4 regions of the Streptomyces sp. ATCC 21386 genome follow, and region 4 is predicted to be linked to each of the others. Evidence: riboswitches for the same ligand, from Rfam matches in the RefSeq annotation. Region 4 holds a riboswitch; each other region holds the start of a gene.

What was found. Region 4 has a riboswitch for cyclic di-AMP ahead of GWK25_RS17775 (C40 family peptidase). Riboswitches for the same ligand answer to the same signal wherever they lie in the genome.
Region 1: linked by a shared signal. The riboswitch ahead of GWK25_RS09610 (M23 family metallopeptidase) and the one ahead of GWK25_RS17775 (C40 family peptidase) in region 4 are both predicted to bind cyclic di-AMP.
Region 2: linked by a shared signal. The riboswitch ahead of GWK25_RS40690 (M23 family metallopeptidase) and the one ahead of GWK25_RS17775 (C40 family peptidase) in region 4 are both predicted to bind cyclic di-AMP.
Region 3: linked by a shared signal. The riboswitch ahead of GWK25_RS04655 (C40 family peptidase) and the one ahead of GWK25_RS17775 (C40 family peptidase) in region 4 are both predicted to bind cyclic di-AMP.

Annotation. Positions count from the first base shown of each region.
Region 1 is NZ_JAAVVL010000001.1:2,213,745-2,218,362, forward strand. It holds gene GWK25_RS09600 (pitrilysin family protein) at 1-274, shown strand, start outside; gene GWK25_RS09605 (pitrilysin family protein) at 271-1,659, shown strand; cyclic di-AMP (ydaO/yuaA leader) riboswitch at 1,863-2,037, shown strand; gene GWK25_RS09610 (M23 family metallopeptidase) at 2,050-2,838, shown strand; gene GWK25_RS09615 (GntR family transcriptional regulator) at 3,044-3,748, shown strand; gene GWK25_RS09620 (HPr family phosphocarrier protein) at 3,917-4,198, opposite strand; gene GWK25_RS09625 (bifunctional GNAT family N-acetyltransferase/acetate--CoA ligase family protein) at 4,400-4,618, shown strand, end outside.
Region 2 is NZ_JAAVVL010000001.1:9,480,170-9,484,787, forward strand. It holds gene GWK25_RS40680 (PrsW family intramembrane metalloprotease) at 1-222, shown strand, start outside; gene GWK25_RS40685 (cysteine hydrolase family protein) at 271-837, opposite strand; gene GWK25_RS40690 (M23 family metallopeptidase) at 1,027-2,088, opposite strand; cyclic di-AMP (ydaO/yuaA leader) riboswitch at 2,099-2,259, opposite strand; gene GWK25_RS40695 (PP2C family protein-serine/threonine phosphatase) at 2,570-3,673, opposite strand; gene ribA (GTP cyclohydrolase II) at 3,834-4,493, opposite strand.
Region 3 is NZ_JAAVVL010000001.1:1,057,148-1,061,765, reverse strand. It holds gene GWK25_RS04665 (M23 family metallopeptidase) at 1-111, shown strand, start outside; gene pcrA (DNA helicase PcrA) at 214-2,730, opposite strand; cyclic di-AMP (ydaO/yuaA leader) riboswitch at 2,972-3,144, shown strand; gene GWK25_RS04655 (C40 family peptidase) at 3,153-4,346, shown strand; gene GWK25_RS04650 (hypothetical protein) at 4,386-4,618, opposite strand, start outside.
Region 4 is NZ_JAAVVL010000001.1:4,051,916-4,056,533, reverse strand. It holds gene GWK25_RS17785 (ATP-dependent Clp protease proteolytic subunit) at 1-397, shown strand, start outside; gene GWK25_RS17780 (hypothetical protein) at 405-722, shown strand; cyclic di-AMP (ydaO/yuaA leader) riboswitch at 1,087-1,298, shown strand; gene GWK25_RS17775 (C40 family peptidase) at 1,302-1,775, shown strand; gene GWK25_RS17770 (DUF6328 family protein) at 1,853-2,407, shown strand; gene GWK25_RS17765 (ATP-binding protein) at 2,379-2,837, opposite strand; gene GWK25_RS17760 (helix-turn-helix transcriptional regulator) at 3,086-3,946, shown strand; gene GWK25_RS17755 (DUF397 domain-containing protein) at 3,956-4,180, shown strand; gene GWK25_RS17750 (8-amino-7-oxononanoate synthase) at 4,238-4,618, opposite strand, start outside.

The sequences.
Region 1 (4,618 bases), 1.8 Mb from region 4:
GCTGGACCGGCTCGGCACGGTCGCGGGCCGCGCCGACGAACTGTGCCGCTACGCGGTCCTGTTCGGCGACCCGAAGCTCGCCCTGACGGCCGTCGACCGGGTCCTGGAGGTGACGGCCGACGAGGTCCAGGAGATCGCCAAGGCCCGCCTGAGGCCCGACAACCGCGCGGTGCTCGTCTACGAGCCCGTCGCGGGCGAAGAGAGCGCCGAAGAGGAGACCGCCGCGGCCGAGGCCGCCGAAACCACCGACGAGACCGAGGAGTCGGCGAAGTGACCGAGCTCGCGACCATGGACTTCCACCCGCAGCCGCAGGCCGGCGAGGCCCGGCCCTGGGCGTTCCCGGCGCCCGAGCGCGGCACCCTGGACAACGGCATGACCGTGCTGCGCTGCCACCGGCCCGGCCAGCAGGTCGTCGCGGTGGAGGTGCTCCTCGACGCTCCCCTGGACGCCGAGCCCGCCGGCATCGAGGGCGTCGCCACCATCATGACCAGGGCCTTCTCCGAGGGCACCGACAAGCACACGGCAGAGGAGTTCGCCGCCGAGCTGGAGCGCTGCGGCGCCACCCTCGACTCGCACGCCGACCACCCCGGTGTGCGGCTGTCCCTCGAAGTGCCGGTGTCGCGGCTGGAGAAGGCCCTCGGCCTGCTCGCCGACGCCCTGCGGGCGCCGGCGTTCGAGGACGCGGAGATCGAGCGGCTGGTGGCCAACCGGCTCGACGAGATCCCGCACGAGACGGCCAACCCGGGCCGCCGGGCCGCCAAGGAGCTGTCCCGGCAGCTGTTCCCGGCCACCTCCCGGATGTCGCGGCCCCGCCAGGGCACCGAGGAGACCGTCGAGGGCATCGACTCCGCGGCCGTACGCGCCTTCTACGAGCGCCACGTGCGCCCCGCGACGGCCACCGCCGTGGTCGTCGGCGACCTCACTGGCGTCGACCTCGACGCCCTGCTCGCCGACACCCTGGGCGCCTGGACCGGTTCCCCGGGCGCGCCGCGGCCCGTGCCGTCGGTGACCGCCGACGACACGGGGCGCGTGATCATCGTGGACCGGCCCGGTTCCGTGCAGACCCAGTTGCTCATCGGCCGCGTCGGCGCCGACCGGCACGACCGCGTGTGGCCGGCGCAGGTGCTCGGCACCTACTGCCTCGGGGGCACCCTCACCTCCCGCCTGGACCGCGTCCTGCGCGAGGAGAAGGGTTACACCTACGGCGTGCGGGCGTTCGGCCAGGTGCTGCGGGCCGCGCCCGACGGTTCGGGCATCTCGATGCTCGCCATCAGCGGTTCCGTCGACACCCCCAACACCGGTCCGGCGCTCGATGACCTGTGGACGGTGCTGCGCACCCTCGCGGCCGAGGGCCTGACCGACGCCGAGCGCGACGTCGCCGTGCAGAACCTCGTCGGGGTGGCACCCCTCAAGTTCGAGACGGCCGCGGCCGTGGCGAGCACGCTGGCCGACCAGGTCGAGCAGTACCTGCCGGACGACTACCAGTCGACGCTGTACCGCCAACTCGCCGCCACCGGCACCGTGGAGGCCACCGCGGCGGCCGTGAGCGCCTTCCCGGTGGACCGTCTGGTGACCGTCCTCGTCGGGGACGCAGCGCAGATCGAGGAGCCCGTCAGGGCCCTCGGAATCGGCGAAGTCACCGTCGTCCCGGCCGAGTAGGGGGCGACCGGACGGACGCGTGTCAGTGGGGCCCTGGTGACGGAACAGTCACCAGGGCCCCTGTTTGTCCGTATTGATGGCGGAGGTTGTGTGTCTGCCCTGTGGCGTAGTTAACAAATCCTGTGATCCGTTTGTTATTTCGAAGACGTCCCACTTAGCGTCGGTCCGGCTGTTCGTCAGAAGTTCGCCGCAGCCGCGGCACCGGACAGTCATCGCCGAGTCCCCACATGGCGCGAGCCAGGGGAGCCGGGGACCCATCACAGTCCCTGGGGTGAATCGGGTGCCCTTCGCGGAGCGACGCGAAACGAGGGGTGGCCGTAGGAGACCTTCCTGCTCCGAACCCGTCAGCTAACCCGGTAGGCGAGAAGGAAGGAAAGGACCAGCCACTTCATGGCGTTCACCCGCGCCCCCGGGAAGCACCGCCGTCCGAGCCGTGTGCAGCGCGCGACCACGAGGAACGTGGGCGTGGCCGCTCTCACCACCACCGGCGTCTTCGGCACCCTGGCCGGCCCCGCGCTCGCCGCGGAGGAGCCCGCCGTCGAGCAGACCGGCCTGAACCAGATCATCACCCTCGGCGACACGGTCGCCGACCAGGTCGACGCCCAGGCCGCCGCCCAGGAGCAGGCGGCCGAGGTGGCCGCGGTGAAGAAGAAGGCACAGGAGGAGGCCAGGAAGGCCGCCGCCGAGAAGGCCGAGCAGGAACGTGCCGCCGCCAAGGAGCGCGAGGAGATCAAGGCCCGCGCCGCCCGCGCGGCCGAGCGTGAGCGCCTCAACGCCTATGTCGCCCCCATCAGCGGCTCCTACATCTCCACCGGCTACAAGACCGGCGGTGCCGTCTGGTCCTCCGGCAGCCACACCGGTGTCGACTTCCACGCCGCGTCCGGCACGGCCGTCCTCGCGGTCGGCGCCGGCACCGTCGTCGAGGCGGGCTGGGGCGGTGCCTACGGCAACAACATCGTCATCAAGATGAACGACGGCACCTACACCCAGTACGGCCACCTGTCGTCCATCGGCGTCTCCGTCGGCCAGACGGTCACCCCGGGGCAGCAGATAGGCCTCTCCGGGGCGACCGGCAACGTCACCGGGGCGCACCTGCACTTCGAGGCCCGGACGACGGCCGAGTACGGCTCGGACATCGACCCCGCCGCGTACCTGCGTTCGCACGGCGTGAACGTCTGACGCGTACCCGACGCTTCCCTGGAGGCCCCGGCTCACCGAGCCGGGGCTTTCCTCGTTCGCGCATACCCGCCGTGTGACGTAGCTCCTGTCCAAAAAATATCCTCGGATTCCGGTCCGCCATCGGAAATTCCCGCCCGCTGCAATAGAGTCGCTGGAACACACGTCAATCATCGACGTTTCACGGGGATTAAGGCGGAGGTCGGTCATGCGTATTCCGGCGCACTCGGTATGCACGGCGATCCGTGATGACATCGTCGCGGGTGTCTACGAGCGCGGCAGCCGGCTCACCGAGGAACTGCTCGCCCGCCGGTACGGCGTCAGCCGGGTGCCCGTGCGCGAGGCCCTGCGCACGCTGGAGGCCGAGGGGTTCGTGGTGACCCGTCGGCACGCGGGCGCGTGCGTCGCCGAGCCGACCGAGCAGGAGGCTGCCGACCTGCTGGAGATGCGCATGCTGCTGGAGCCCCTGGGGGCCGCCCGCGCCGCGCAGCGCCGTACGGAGGCGCACCTCAAGGTGTTGCGCGGCCTGGTCAGGCTGGGCCAGGAGCGGGCCAGGAGGGGCAACAGCGAGGATCTGCGCTCCCTGGGCGGCTGGTTCCACGAGACGCTCGCACAGGCGTCCGGCAGCCCTGCCCTGACCTCGACACTCGCCCAGCTGCGGCACAAGATCGCCTGGATGTACGCGGTGGAGGCGCCGTCCGACCCCGTGGAGTCGTGGGCGGAGCACGGCAGCATCGTGGACGCGGTCGCGCGCGGCGACAGCGACCGGGCCCGGACGATCACGTCCCTGCACACCGAGCGGGCCACCGCCGCGCACCGGCTCCGATTTCCGGCCGGGGGCGGCGGGGCGGAGCGTCCGGAGCGTGTGAGGACTTCGCAACACCCCGTAAACATGCCGAGCCTGCGGCATTAACACGTACGCCGTATACAAAGAGGGAAGAATTCCGAGGGGCATTTTTTCTGCTGCCCGCAGACCGGAAATAAGAGGTAAATGCGAAGGGCCCGTCCGATAAAATGGACGAGCCCTTCGATGTGTGCGGGGGTGGCCTTTCAGGCCTTTCCGCTCGGGTTACCTGGTCGCTCAGACCGTCTCGGGGAGTTCTTCCAGCCCCTCGGCGACGAGCTTCGCCAGACGGTCGAGCGCGACGTCCGCGCCCTCGGCGTCGGAGGCGAGCACGATCTCCTCGCCGCCCTGGGCGCCGAGGCCCAGGACCGCGAGCATGGAGGCCGCGTTGACGGGGTTGCCGTCGGCCTTGGCGATCGTCACGGGGATACCGGAGGCCGTGGTGGCCCGGACGAAGATGGATGCGGGGCGGGCGTGGAGGCCCTCGGCCCAGCCGACGTTGACGCGGCGCTCAGCCATGTGATGCTGCCCTTCAGGTGTCTCGGGTGCTGCAGAGAGGTCTAGACCGGGTTGTCTAGACCAGTTTCCCATATGGGGCGACGTACCGGAACGGGCCCACGGCCTGACCACGAACCGGCTGTCGCGCTTGTGTTGTGCTTCTGTCGTGCCACCCCAGACTGCCCCGCGCCGTTGTCGGACGCGAGCCGTACTCTGGGGCCCATGCAGACCTCGTCGGACCGGCACGAGTACCCCGCCCACTGGGAGGCCGACGTGGTGCTGCGCGACGGCGGCACCGCACGCATCAGGCCCATCACCGTTGATGACGCCGAGCGTCTCGTCAGCTTCTACGAGCAGGTCTCGGACGAGTCGAAGTACTACCGCTTCTTCGCGCCGTACCCTCGCCTGTCCGCCAAGGACGTCCACCGCTTCACGCACCAC
Region 2 (4,618 bases), 5.4 Mb from region 4:
TGGCGCAGGCGGGAGTTGGCTCGGCCGGCCATGGGGTATGCGGGGCGGGAGGTGGGGGCGAAGCACGGGTACGGCTACGGATACGGATACGGCTACGGGCACGGGCTCGGGTACGAGTACAGCCATGAGTGCGGGGCGTACGGGGCGTGCGGGGGGCACGGAGCGGCGTATGGGGTCTACGGGACGGCGGCGTACCCCGCGTACAACCCCTACCGGTTCTAGCCGCGCGGACCTTGCCGGCCTTCACCGGGTAGTCCAGGGCGGTGATGACTACCGGCGCGACGCGATGGCTGTGAGCCAGTCCTCGATCGTCAGGACTTCGGCCCACTGCGGGAACAGTTTCTCGGTGAGCATCGTGTGGACCACGGGATCGGTGTCGAGGCAGCCGTCCGATAGGACGGTGACGCCGAAGTCCAGGTCGATGGCGCGCCACAGGGTGGACAGCACCACGGCGCTGGTGGCGATGCCGGTGAGGACGAGGCTGTCGATGTCGCGCGCCCTGAGCACCAGGTCGAGGTCGCTGCCCGAGAACGCGCTTCCCCGTCTCTTGGTGACCACGACCTCGCCCTGGCGGGGCACGACCTCGTCATGAATCTCGGTGCCGGGCTCGCCCTCGGTGAACAGGCCGGCCCGCACCACGTTCGCCATCACCTTGTTGCGCGGGCTGATCTCCGGAGCGCCCGGCCGTAACCCCATCACGACGTAGATCACGGGGATCTCGGCGGCCCGTGCTCCGTCGATCGCCCTGCGCAGGCGCGGCAGATAGCCGGACCCGTCGTCCGCGATGGCCACGACGTCGCGTTGGACGTCCATCACGAGAAGTGCGCTCTTCGCCATGTCTGCCGACCCTTCTGCGGGGGAGTTCTCGGGGAGCCGAGGGGAGCCGAGGGGACCCGGGGAGGTCCAGGGAGGTCCGGGGAGGTCCAGGGAGATCCAGGGAGGTCGGGGGCGTCACAGGGGACAAGACGAACGCCGCGTAGGCCCATGGGCGTACGCGGCGTCGTTGCTTCGGGGTGAGGCCGGCGGTTACGGGTTGAGGCCCTTGCTGCGGAGCCAGGCCGCCGGGTCGATGCCGCTGCTGGAGCCGCCGGGGTGAACCTCCATGTGGAGGTGGGCGCCCGTGACGTTGCCGGTGGCGCCGACGCGGCCGATGACGTCGCCGGTGGCGACCTTCTGGCCGACGCTCACGCCGATGGAGGACTGGTGGGCGTACCAGATCTCGGTGCCGTCATCGAGGGTGAGAACGGTCTTGTAGCCGTAGGAGCCCTCGTAGCCGGCCTGCGTGATGGTGCCGCTGTGGACGGCCTTGATGAGGGTGCCGGTGGGGGCCGCGAAGTCGAGGCCGGTGTGGTAGCCGGAGGACCAGTACGGGCCGGCCTGACCGAAGGTGGAGGTGAGCGTGTACGAGGAGGTGGGAAGGGCGAACTGCTTGGCCAGTGCGGCGAGACGCTCGGCTTCCTTCTTCGCCGCGGCCTCCTCCTCCGCCTTCTTCTTGGCGGCGGCCTCCTTGGCCTCGGCTTCCTTCTTCTCCTTGGCGGCCTGCTCGGCGGCCTTCTCCGCGGCGGCGGTCTGCGCGGCCTCGGCGGCAGCCTTGTCGAAGGCGTCCTGCTGGGACTCGGCCTGCGCCATGATGCGGGCGCGCAGCGCCTCTCCGGCGTCCGCGGTGCCCTGCTCGGTGTCGGCGGCGATCAGACCCGCGCTGCTGAGGGGGGAGGTGGAGCCCTCGGGCTCCGGCTCGTCGGCCTCGTCCTCGAAGACCGAGCCGACGTTCGGCATGTCGGGCATCGATATGGAGACGGGGGCCTTGCCGGACTGCGCGCTCGCCATCCCGGCACCGCTGACGGCGGCTATGACACCGACGCCGAGAACCGTGGAGCTACGGGCGAGTCCGTTACGGGCGAGTACGCCGGTCTTCTTGGCCACGCGGTGCCGACCGCGAACGGGGCGAAGGGAATCCTCGCTGGGGTTCCACTCCTGCCAGGGGCCCTCGTTGTCGCTGTTGTAGCTGCCGTAGCCGAACGTCTGGCTCTCGCCTTCACGTTGGGCCGGCACGAACGGGGCTTCGGTCGCGGACCGGTTCGACGCCACGTGGGCGTACTCCTTCCTTCCTTCTCGCCTACCGGGTTAGCTGACGGGTTCGGAGCAGGAAGGTCTCCTACGCGCGTAAACCGTCGTGCCTACTGCCACGGCGGTTTCCGTGCGATTCACCCCAGGGTGGTGGTTCCCCGGTTCCCTTGCGGGATTCGGCGCGTGAGCACGGAGCCGTCTCTTGTGACGGCTGGGACGACCGCGCTGCGTTATCGAACGTTAATAGACGCGAGCACTCCATTCCAAGCTGTTCTGCATGATCGTTCCGTTCTCCGCGCTGGACTTTACGGGTCATGAGGGGCCGAAAACGGGCGAGTTGACCTTGACTTGCGAGTAACAGTTGCCCTGACGTGACGTCAGTTCTTATACGGAGAACGGCGGGCCGGACACGCTCGGTGACATCTCCACCTCACGAACGTCGGACGATCACACCTCACGGACTTCGGGCGGCCACAGCTCACGGGCGGCGGACCGCCACAGCTCACGGGCGGCGGACCGCCAAGAGGGCCATGTCGTCCGTGGTGCGGTCGCCCGTGTGCCGGCGCACCTCCTCCGCGAGCGTCGTCAGCAGGGCGCCCGGGGCGGTGAACACCCGGCCAGAAAGGCGCGCGGCCGGGTCGTAGAAGACACCGTGCGCGTCGCGCGCCTCGGACAGACCGTCGGTGTAGAAGAGCAGCGTGGCGCCGGGCGGGAACCCGGTCTCCTCCGCGCGGTCCGGCCAGGTGCCCAGGTCGTCCATGCCGAGCGGCAGCGCGGGCTGCGGGGTGTCCAGGATGCACAGCGTGCCGTCGGCGTGCAGCAGCAGGGGCGAGGGGTGGCCCCGGTTGACGATCCGGGCGCGGACCGCGCCGTGCGGGAACTCCGCGAGCACGGCCGTCACGAACCCCTCGCGCTCCACCGCCACGTCCCTCCGTGCGGCCTCCCGCCGCGTCCCCTCCCGGGCCAGCGCCCGTTCCAGCCGTTGGGCCACCGCTTCGAGCGTCGCCTCCTGCTCGGCCGCCTCCCGGAACGCCCCGATCAGCACCGCCACCGCCGACACCGCTCCCAGTCCCTTGCCGCGTACGTCGCCGACGATGAGCCGTACGCCGTGGGGTGAGTCCTGCACCGCGTACAGATCGCCGCCGATCGACGCCCCGGCCTGCGCGGCCTCGTACCGCGCGGCGATCTCCAGCCCGCCGATCCGCTCCTGCGGCACCGGGAGCACGGCCCGCTGCGCCGCCTCGGCGATCTCCCGGGCGGTGGCGAGCCGGGCGTCGCTGCGGCGGACGAGGCGGTTGATCAGTACGGCCAGTACGGCGACGGTGGCCACCGTGGTGATCTCGGTGATCGCGTCTTCATGGCCCGCGTCGTCGTAGTAGAGGCGTACGCCGGTGATCCCGACCCCCGACGCGGCGCCGATAACCACCGTGCCGAACAGCGAGAAGAGCGGGGCCGCCACCAGGGGCGCGGCGGTGAAGAAGGGGACCGCGGTGAACTCGCGCGGCGTGAAGTGGTCGTAGAAGAGGCCGACGGCGATCAGCAGCACGGGAAGCGCACGGGCGAGCGTGCGGGCGTACGAGAACCGCCGCCCACCCGGCTCCCGCATGCCCTCCGCGTCCTCTCGCTGCCCCACGGCTACAGGGTTTCGGGGGGCGGCCGACACGGCGAGTCGGCGGGGCCGAGTGGGCTAGCGGGGAGACGGGGGGAGGGGCGCGGAGGGCGGGAAGGGGGCGGCGGGCGGGAAGGGGGCGGCGGGCGGGCGGGGCTCAGCCCGCCGAGAGGCCGGTCAGTCCTGTCGCGCCCGTCAGCTCGTGCAGGGGGAGCGTGTGCTGGGTCTGGAGGACCTTGGCGCGCAGGTAGCGGACGTTGTGGGCGGTGGTGAAGACGCCCGTGGGCACACGGTCGCGCACGGCCACGCCGAGGTCGCGCAACTGCTGCGCCTTGTCGGGGTTGTTGGAGAGCAGGTCCAGCTCGTCGATGCCGAGGGCACCCAGCATCTGGGCCGCCGCCGTGTAGTCGCGGGCGTCCTCCGGCAGCCCGAGCGCCGCGTTCGCCTCGTAGGTGTCGAGGCCCTGGTCCTGGAGGGCGTACGCGTCGAGCTTGTTGTACAGGCCGATGCCCCGGCCCTCCTGGCGGAGGTAGAGGAGGACGCCGCCGCGGTCGGCGATCCGCTCCACCGCCTCGCGCAGCTGCGGACCGCAGTCGCAGCGGGCCGAGCCGAACACGTCGCCGGTCAGGCACTCGGAGTGCAGCCGGACCAGCGGGGCCGTGCCGGGGGCGGGGTCGCCAAGGACGATCGCCAGGTGCTCCCGGCCGTCGACGAGGTCGTGGAAGGTGACCAGTTCGGCGTCGACGCCGTAGCCGTCGTGGAAGCGCAGCGGTACCCGGACGCGGGCACGCGGGGTGGCAGCGGGAAAGTCGGGCATGCGGGTTCTCCGGTCCTGGTGCGGGCGTCGCTGTGCTTCAGTTTTGAAGCACAGCGCTCGCAGCGACTCTAACCCGTGCTTCAAATTTAAAGCAACAGGATTGGGGATACGTCACATTCCCGTCA
Region 3 (4,618 bases), 3.0 Mb from region 4:
AACTCGGGCAACTCGACCGGCCCGCACCTGCACTTCGAGGTCCACCCGGCGGGCGGCTCCGCCATCGACCCGCTGCCGTGGCTGCGCAGCCACGGGCTGGACCCGACGTAAGAGTCAGCCGTCACGCGCATGGCGCGCACCGACACGAAAACACCGGGCCCCTGCTGAGCAGGGGCCCGGTGTTTCGTTGCGCACGGCGCCGGGGCGCGTCCGCTACAGCTTCTCCACCGGCGCGTACCGCAGCAGCAGCCGCTTCGGCTTGGTGTCACCGAAGTCGATCGTCGCCTCCGCGTTCGCTCCCGAGCCCCCGACGCCGACGACCGTGCCGAGACCGAACTGGTCGTGCGTGACACGGTCGCCCACGGCGAGGGAGACCACCGGCTTCTCGTCGCCGCGGCGGGTCGCGAAGCCGGACGCGCCGCGGGCCGAGGAACGCGAGCGGGAGGACGACAGCGACGCCGCGATGCCGGCGGCCGGACCCGAGGACACCGGCGCGGAGGCGCCCGTGCGCTTCCACTCCAGATGGGTGGCCGGGATCTCCTCCAGGAACCGGGACGGCGGGTTGTACGAGGGCTGTCCCCAGGCGCTGCGCAACGTCGACCGGGTGAGGTAGAGCCGTTCACGTGCGCGGGTGATGCCGACGTACGCGAGGCGGCGCTCCTCCTCCAGTTCCTTGGTCTGGCCGAGGGCGCGCATGTGCGGGAAGACGCCGTCCTCCATGCCGGTGAGGAAGACCACCGGGAACTCCAGGCCCTTGGCGGTGTGGAGGGTCATGAGCGTGATGACGCCCGAGCCGTCCTCCTCCTCGTCGGGGATCTGGTCGGAGTCGGCGACCAGCGCCACCCGCTCCAGGAAGTCGGCGAGCCCGGCGGAGGTCGTACCCGCCGCACCGCCCTCGGTCTCGCCCTCCGCGGCACCGGCCTCCTGCTCGAACTCCAGGGCGACCGCGGCGAGTTCCTGGAGGTTCTCGATACGGGTCTCGTCCTGCTGGTCGGTGGAGGCCTGCAACTCGGCCAGGTAGCCCGTGCGTTCGAGGACGGCTTCCAGGACGGTCGCCGGTCCGGCGCCGGACTCCACGACGGTCCGCAGGTCCTCCATCAACGTGTTGAACCGCTTGACCGCGTTGGTCGACCGGGCCGCCATGCCGTACGCCTCGTCCACGCGCTTCAGGGCCTGCGGGAAGCTGATCTTCTCGCGCTGGGAGAGGGCGTCGATCATCGCCTCGGCACGGTCGCCGATGCCGCGTTTTGGCACGTTGAGGATGCGGCGCAAGGGGACGGAGTCCTCGGGGTTGGCGAGGACACGCAGATACGCGAGGACGTCCCGGACCTCCTTGCGCTCGTAGAAGCGGACGCCGCCGACGACCTTGTAGGGCAGGCCGACGCGGATGAACACCTCTTCGAAGACACGGGACTGGGCGTTCGTCCGGTAGAAGACGGCGACGTCGCCGGCCTTCGCGTGGCCCGCGTCCGTCAGTCGGTCTATCTCGTCGGCGACGAACTGGGCCTCGTCGTGCTCGGTGTCGGCGACGTAGCCGGTGATCTGCGCACCGGCGCCCGCGTTGGTCCACAGGTTCTTCGGGCGGCGGGACTCGTTGCGCTCGATGACCGCGTTGGCCGCGGAGAGGATCGTCTGTGTGGAGCGGTAGTTCTGCTCCAGCAGGATCGTCGTCGCGTCCGGGTAGTCCTCCTCGAACTGGAGGATGTTGCGGATGGTCGCGCCGCGGAAGGCGTAGATCGACTGGTCCGCGTCACCCACGACGCAGAGCTCCGCGGGCGGCACGTCCCACTCGGCCGGCGGCACGTCCACCGGGTGCTCGGAGGTGCCGACCAGCTCTCTGACCAGGGCGTACTGGGCGTGGTTGGTGTCCTGGTACTCATCGACGAGGACATGACGGAAGCGACGGCGGTAGTGCTCGGCGACGTCCGGGAAGGCGCGCAGCAGATTGACCGTCGTCATGATCAGGTCGTCGAAGTCGAGCGCGTTCGCCTCGCGGAGGCGGGACTGGTAGAGCGCGTAGGCCTGGGCGAGGGTCTTCTCGAAGCCGTCGGCGGCCTGGGCGGCGAAGTCCTCCTCGTCGATCAGCTCGTTCTTCAGGTTCGAGATCTTGGCGCTGAAGGACTTCGGCGGGAAGCGCTTCGGGTCGAGGTCCAGATCACGGCAGACGAGTGCCATCAGCCGCTTGCTGTCGGCGGCGTCGTAGATCGAGAAGGAGGACGTGAAGCCGAGCTTCTTCGACTCGCGCCGCAGGATCCTGACGCACGCGCTGTGGAAGGTCATGACCCACATCGCGTTCGCGCGCGGGCCGACGAGCTGCTCGACGCGCTCCTTCATCTCACCGGCGGCCTTGTTGGTGAAGGTGATCGCGAGGATCTGGCCCGGGTGGACATGCCGCTCACCGAGCAGATGGGCGATGCGGTGGGTGAGCACCCGGGTCTTGCCGGAACCCGCGCCGGCGACGATGAGCAGAGGGGACCCGGCGTGCACCACGGCCGCGCGCTGGTTCTCGTTGAGCCCGTCCAGGAGAGCCGCCGCGTCGAGCGCCGGGCGGGGGGCACCGCCCCGGTAGTACTCGTCCCGGTCCGGTGGCACGTCGAACTTCCCGCCGAACAGATCGTCCGGAAGCGGCTCCGGTACGTGATCGTCCTCGGGCGGCGGCGGGGGCTCCTCCGCATGGCCGCGAGGGGCCTGGAGGTCCGCCAGGAAGCTGTCGTCAAAGAGGCTGCTCATCGCTCTCCGAGTCTAGGCGCCCCCACTGACAGCGAGGGGCCGCCCCGGGAAGTCCGCACCCACCACTCACCGCGCTCACCTCACGACGGTGAGCGATCGAGCGTACCGCCTGTCGCGCGCCCGAGGCTAAGGTCACGAAAACGTATCGGGCATATCGAACATCAACCTTCACACGGGACCCACGAGTTGGCTAGCTTCTTCTCTTGGGCCGTACGACACAACCGGCGAACGTCGCCGGGCCGCACGGCCTCCGCCGAGTCCGGTACGCCTCCCGCGGCGCCGGAGCCGGGGACCCACCGACCTCTGGGGTGAATCGACCCGACCGCCGCTCGCGGCAAGGGTCGTAGGGCAAACCTTCCGAAGCTTGCGCCCGAACCCGACAGCTAACTCGGTAGGCGGACTACGGAAGGAGACGCCGCACCATGGCGCCGCACCGCAAGCCGCGTCCGACCGGCCGGACGCGCGCGGGCATACGCACCCCCGCTCTCGCCACGGCCGCCCTCACCTCCGTGGCCCTGCTCTCCCAGACGGCCACGGCCGCGCCCTCCGACGACGACAGGCCGAGCCTGGAGGAAGTCGAGAAGAAGGTCGACGACCTCTACCGCCAGGCCGGGTCGGCGACCGAGAACTACAACGCGGCCAAGGAGAGGACGACCAAGCAGAAGAAGAAGGTCGACACCCTCCTCGACGACGTCGCCAAGCGCACGGAGAAGCTGAACGAGGCGCGGGAGGAACTGGGATCGTTCGCCGCGGCCCAGTACCGCAACGGCGCGTCCGCCCCGGACCAGGCCTCGCTGCTCCTCGCGGACAACCCGCAGGACTACTTCGACCAGAACCAGCTGATGGACCGGCTGACGGACCGCCAGAAGCAGGCCGTCGACGCGTACGTCACCGAGCAGGCCGACGCGGCGGAGCAGCGCCGGACGGCGAGCGACAGCCTCGAGAAGCTCACCGAGTCGCAGAACGCCCTCAAGACCAGCAAGGCCAAGGTCCAGGCGAAACTCGCCGAGGCCCGCGAACTGCTCTCCACCCTGACCGCCGAGGAGAAGGCCCGGCTCGCCGCGATCGAACAGCGCGAGCGGGAGGAGGCCGACCGCAAGGCGGAGGAACTCGCGCGCCGGCAGGCGGCACAGCAGGCGAGCCAGGAGGCCCCGAGCACCCAGGGGGCCCAGGAGGCCCAGGGCGGGACCGCCGCCGGCACGGAGACGTCCCCCGTCACCAGCGGGACCACCGCCCCCGTCGAGGACTCCACCTACGCCGCGAAGGCGACCAAGGTCCTGGCCTTCGCCCGCGCGCAGATCGGCAAGCCGTACGTGTGGGGCGCCACCGGCCCCGGCTCCTACGACTGCTCCGGCCTCACCCAGGCCGCCTGGAAGGCCGCCGGCGTCGACCTCCCGCGCACCACCTACGACCAGGTCGAGGCGGGCACCACCGTCCCCCTCGCCGACGCCAGGCCGGGCGACCTCGTCTTCTTCTACGACAACATCGGCCACGTCGGCATCTACATCGGCAACGGCATGATGATCCACGCTCCCAAGCCGGGTACGTACGTCCGCGAGGAGTCGGTCTTCTACGACGGCGAGTCCTCGATCCACAGCGTGGTGCGGCCCGCGTGACCGGGGCTCGCCCCCGGATGCCTCACCGCGTGGCTCGCCTCAGGTCCAGAGCACCGCGATGAAGACGTTGGCGGTGGTCAGCGCGCCCACCAGGGCGAAGAGCGGCTTCTCCACCCGCTCCTCGTCGCGCTTCACGTAGACCAGGCCGAGGATCACGATCAGCAGCGCGAGCTTGACGCCGATCTTGATGTTGTCGACGGGCTGGTCGTCGGCCTGGTTGAGGCCGACGAGGAGGGCGCCGGTGACGAGCATCGTGAGGGCGCCGTGCAGCA
Region 4 (4,618 bases):
GACGGCGCTGTACGACACCCTCCGCTTCGTCACCTGCGACGTGGAGACCGTCTGTCTGGGCCAGGCGGGCTCGGCCGCCGCGGTGCTGCTCGCGGCGGGCACGCCGGGCAAGCGGTTCATGCTGCCCGGTGCGCGCGTACTGATCCACCAGCCGGCGGTGGCCGACCGGATCGAGGGGCAGGCCAGTGATCTGGCGATCCAGGCGGAGGAGTTGACGCGCAACCGCCGGAAGCTGGAGGAGATGCTCGTCCGGCACACGGGCCGGAGCCCGCAGCGGATCAGCGCCGACATCGAGCGGGACACGTTCCTGGACGCGGAGGCCGCGGTGGAGTACGGCCTGGCCGATCGGGTGATCCCGAGCCACAGGGCCTCGCGTGCGCCCCGCGGCGCGAGGTGAGCCGTCGATGCTCCCACCGGAACTGCCGCCGTTGCCCGCGCTCACGCGCGCCGAGGCCGAGCTGATCGACCGTTACCTGGATGTTCTGGATCTGCTCGGCCGGATCAATCCGGCCCGACCGGGCGACACCTACCGCGGGTTGCGCGCGGCGCAGGCTCTCGTCGCCAAGGCGACCGCACTGCGCGACGCGCTCGAACTGATGCACAGGCGCGGGGAGCACGAGGTGCACGCCTCCACGCTCGCGCGCGCCCTGAGGGTGCTGGACGGCGAGCGGCGGGCGGGTCGGGTGGCCCTACCGCCGGAGCCGGAGGACTCACCCGCCTAGGTGCACCGACCGGAGAGGTCGGTACGCGCCTGAACCGATCCCGGGCCGCTTGCCGTACTACTGACGGAGCGTCCGGTCCAGGTTTCTCACCGTCCGGACGGCCTACCGCGATCGACCCATCGGCCCATACGTCGCGAAGACCTGTGAAGTTGCGCAACATGCCTGGAACCGGGCCGGAATATGCTATTCCGGTGCTGGTGCGGACGTCCTCGACCGCCTGGACACAACAGCCGAAAAGGGCCTGTCCACCCGAACGGGTGAGTGGTGAGTAAGACCACAAATCCCCGGTTCCGTTGGGATTTTCGGACGTCCGTACGCCAAGATCCCTTCCTGACGACAAGCCCCCGCCGCAGCGGCGGGGCGATCCGGGTGGACGCCGAGTCCTGCCGCTACCCGGATGACCGGTCGACAGAAGTGCATCGGCAGGAGTGGAGGACCCAAGCACGACGGGTCGCCGGAACGGTCAAGCCATGACCGCGCCGAGCAGCCCTTGGGGTGAAGCCGCGTCAGCGGCCGGGCAACTTCGCCAGCCCGAATCCGACAGGTCATCCTTCACAGGCGGCTGACGAAGGGTTGCGCATGACTGCGCTGAATCGTGTCCCGTCGCTGTTGACCCGGGCCGGCACGGCCTCGGCTCTGACCATCGCCGCTGTCAGCGGCAGCATCGTGGTCCCGGGCGCCGCATCCGGCGCCGAGGCCGCCACGGTGGCGTCGAAGGCACTCAAGGTCGCGGCTTCCAAGAAGGGCTCCCCTTACAAGTACGGCGCCGTGGGCCCGAGCAGGTTCGACTGCTCAGGGCTGACGCTCTACTCGTTCAAGAAGGCGGGCAAGAAGCTGCCCCGTACTGCTCAGCAGCAGTACAACAAGACGAAGCACATCTCCGCGAGCAGCCGCAAGCTCGGAGACCTCGTCTTCTTCCACTCGGGCTCGAACGTCTACCACGTCGGTATCTACGCGGGGAAGGGAAAGATCTGGCACTCGCCGAAGACGGGTGACGTCGTCCGGCTGCAGAAGCTCTGGACGAAGAACGTCTGGTACGGCCGGGTCCGCTGACCCACCGTCGGGGGCGGCGGAGAGCTCCGCCGCCCCCGACGGGCGTGCGACCGGCGGTTTTGGATACACGTTCGACCATGGCCGACGAACGCACCCGCCCCGCACGCAACGAGACCCCGCTCGAACGCGCCGACCGCAATTTCTCCGAGCTGCTGCAGGAGTTGCGCGTCACCCAGACCGGGGTGCAGATCCTCTTCGCGTTCCTGCTGACGTTGGCCTTCACCCCGCGCTTCCCGGACCTGGACGACGTGCAGCGCGCCACGTACGTCATCACCCTGCTGCTCGCGGTCCTCGCGGCGACGCTCTTCACCGCCCCGGCCGCCCTGCACCGCTCGCTCTTCCAGCAGAACGCCAAGCCCGTCATCGTCCAGGTCTCGTCGCGGCTGGCCACCGCGGGCCTGATCGTGCTGATGCCGGCTTTCACCGGATCGGTCCTGCTCGTCGTGGACGTGACGCTCGGCCGGAAGGCAGGGATCGCCGCCGGGGCCGGCACCTTCCTCGTGTGCCTGGGCCTGTGGGCCGTCCTCCCGAAGCTGGTGGGCCGCGTCTCCGACCGCTACGGCTCGACTCCGACCACGCCCCCGGACACGGACCGGGAGGCTGTCACGTCTCCTGCGGACCGCCTGCGCTGACCGGCTGCGCCGGGACCGTCCAGGGGAGTTCGATCGCCACCGTCTTGCCGCCCTCCCGGGTGGGTCTGACGCTGAGCCTGCCCCCGCACTCGGCGGTCAGCCAGCGGATGATGACCATGCCCCGGCCGTTGTCCTGCTGGACGGCGGCCGGGAGCCGTTTGGGAAAGCGCGGATGGCTGTCGGTGACGCCGATGTGCAGCTGCTCGTCCCGGTCCAGGGCGATGTCCACGGTGAAGGTGGGCGACTGACCGAGGGTGTGCTGGACGGCGTTGGTGGCGAGCTCGGACACGATCAGGCGCACGGTGTCCCCGATGTCGGTGTCGCCCGGCAGACCCCATTCGGCGAGCACCCCGGCGACGTAGTTCCGGGCGGTGGACACCGAGGCGGGATCGCTCGGCAGAGTGACGGATGCTTCCAGGTGATCTGCCATGGCGAGGCGTCCCTTTCCCACGGGACCGGATGTCCGACAGGGAGCGGATGGTTCGACTACGGTCCCGGACTGGTGCTTCGCGCCAGACTGCCACTACCTGGGCCGTCTCGGGTGGCGATCCACCAAGATATGCATATATCTGTCGCTCGAAGCGGTGAACTATCCGACGGCCGACCGTATTTCGGTGGGGGTTTCGTCCATCCTCTGTCGTCACCCCGACTTCGCGCGCCGGGCGGAAGGAGAATCCCATGCAGTACGGTCCGGCGGTGCGCCGCCGAAGGCTCGGTGCCGAGTTGCGTGTCCTGCGCACCCGTTCCGCGCTCACCAGCATCGAGGCGGCCCATCGCGTGGGCTGGCACCAGTCCAAGGTGAGCCGGATCGAGACCGGCGCGAGCGGGGTGAAGCCCGCGGACGTACGCAAGCTCCTGGACGCGTACGGGGTCTGCGACGCCGAATTACGGGAGCTGCTCCTGGCGCTGGCGGGCTCCGAGGACGGCGGCGGGCGGCACAACTGGTGGCACGCGTACCGGGGCGTGCTGCCGCCGACGTACCGGGACTTCATCAGCCTGGAGTCGCAGGCCGGGGGGATGCGGACGCTGGAGACCTCGGTGGTGCCCGGCCTGCTGCAGATTCCCGAGTACGCGCGGGCGGTGACCCGGGCCGCGGTGGAGGGGCTGGAAGACGACAAACTCGACGCGCTCGTGGAAGTGCGGCTCGCGCGGCAGGAAGTGCTGCGCTCGAACCCGCCGCTGGAGCTGAGCGCCGTGCTCGACGAGGGCGTTCTCCGACGTGAGGTGGGCGGTCCCGAGATCATGGCCCGCCAGCTGGGCCGGCTGGTCGAGGCGGCGCGACTGCCTCAGGTGCGACTGCAGGTGCTGCCGTTCACTGCCGGGGCGCACATCGGCGTCACAGGCCCTTTCGTAATTTTCTCATTTCGGAGCAGATCCGATCTGGACGTGGTTGTTCTCGACCACTTGACGAGTAGCCTCTACCTCGAACGGAAAGAAGACCTCAAGGCGTATGTCGAGGCCTTCAACGCCCTTCAGATCCACGCCCTTTCGCCCGAGGACTCGTTGGATTACATCGCCGGGCTAGCCGCCGGCGCGTAAGGAGGCACCATGTCCGCACTGCCTCGGAACGTACCCACCAGTACCGAACTGCACGGAGTGCGATGGCTGCGCAGCAGTCGCAGCACGGGGATGAACAACTGCGTGGAGACGGCCCGTCCCGCGTCCGGCCGCTGGGCCGGCCTGGTGGCCGTACGCGATTCGAAGAACACGGCGGGGCCCGCCCTGCTGTTCGACCCCGACTCCTGGGAGGGATTCATCACCACGCTTCGGTGACCACCGCCGACAGCGTTCGTACTTCCGCTTACGGCGACGCTCGGCCCTGACGCCGACTCACGGCCGCGTATCGCCGATGATCCCCACGGCTCGGTCGATCTGCTCCCGCGTGAGATCCGCGCGGGCGGTCAGCCGCAGCCGCGAAACGCCGTCCGGTACGGACGGTGGGCGGAAACAGCCGACGGCGAGACCCGCCGCACGGCAGTCCGCCGCCCACCGCACCGCCTGATCCGGCGACGGCGCGCGTACGGAGACCACGGCGGCGTCGGGCCGCACCGCTTCATGGCCCGACGCCGTCAGCCGTGCGTGCAGCTCCCGCGCCACCTCACGGGCCCGTGCCGCGCGCTCCGGCTCACGGCGCAGCAGCCGGAGCGCGGCGAGCGCCGCGCCGGTCGCCGCGGGGGCGAGGCCCGTGTCGAAGATGAACGTCCGGGCCGC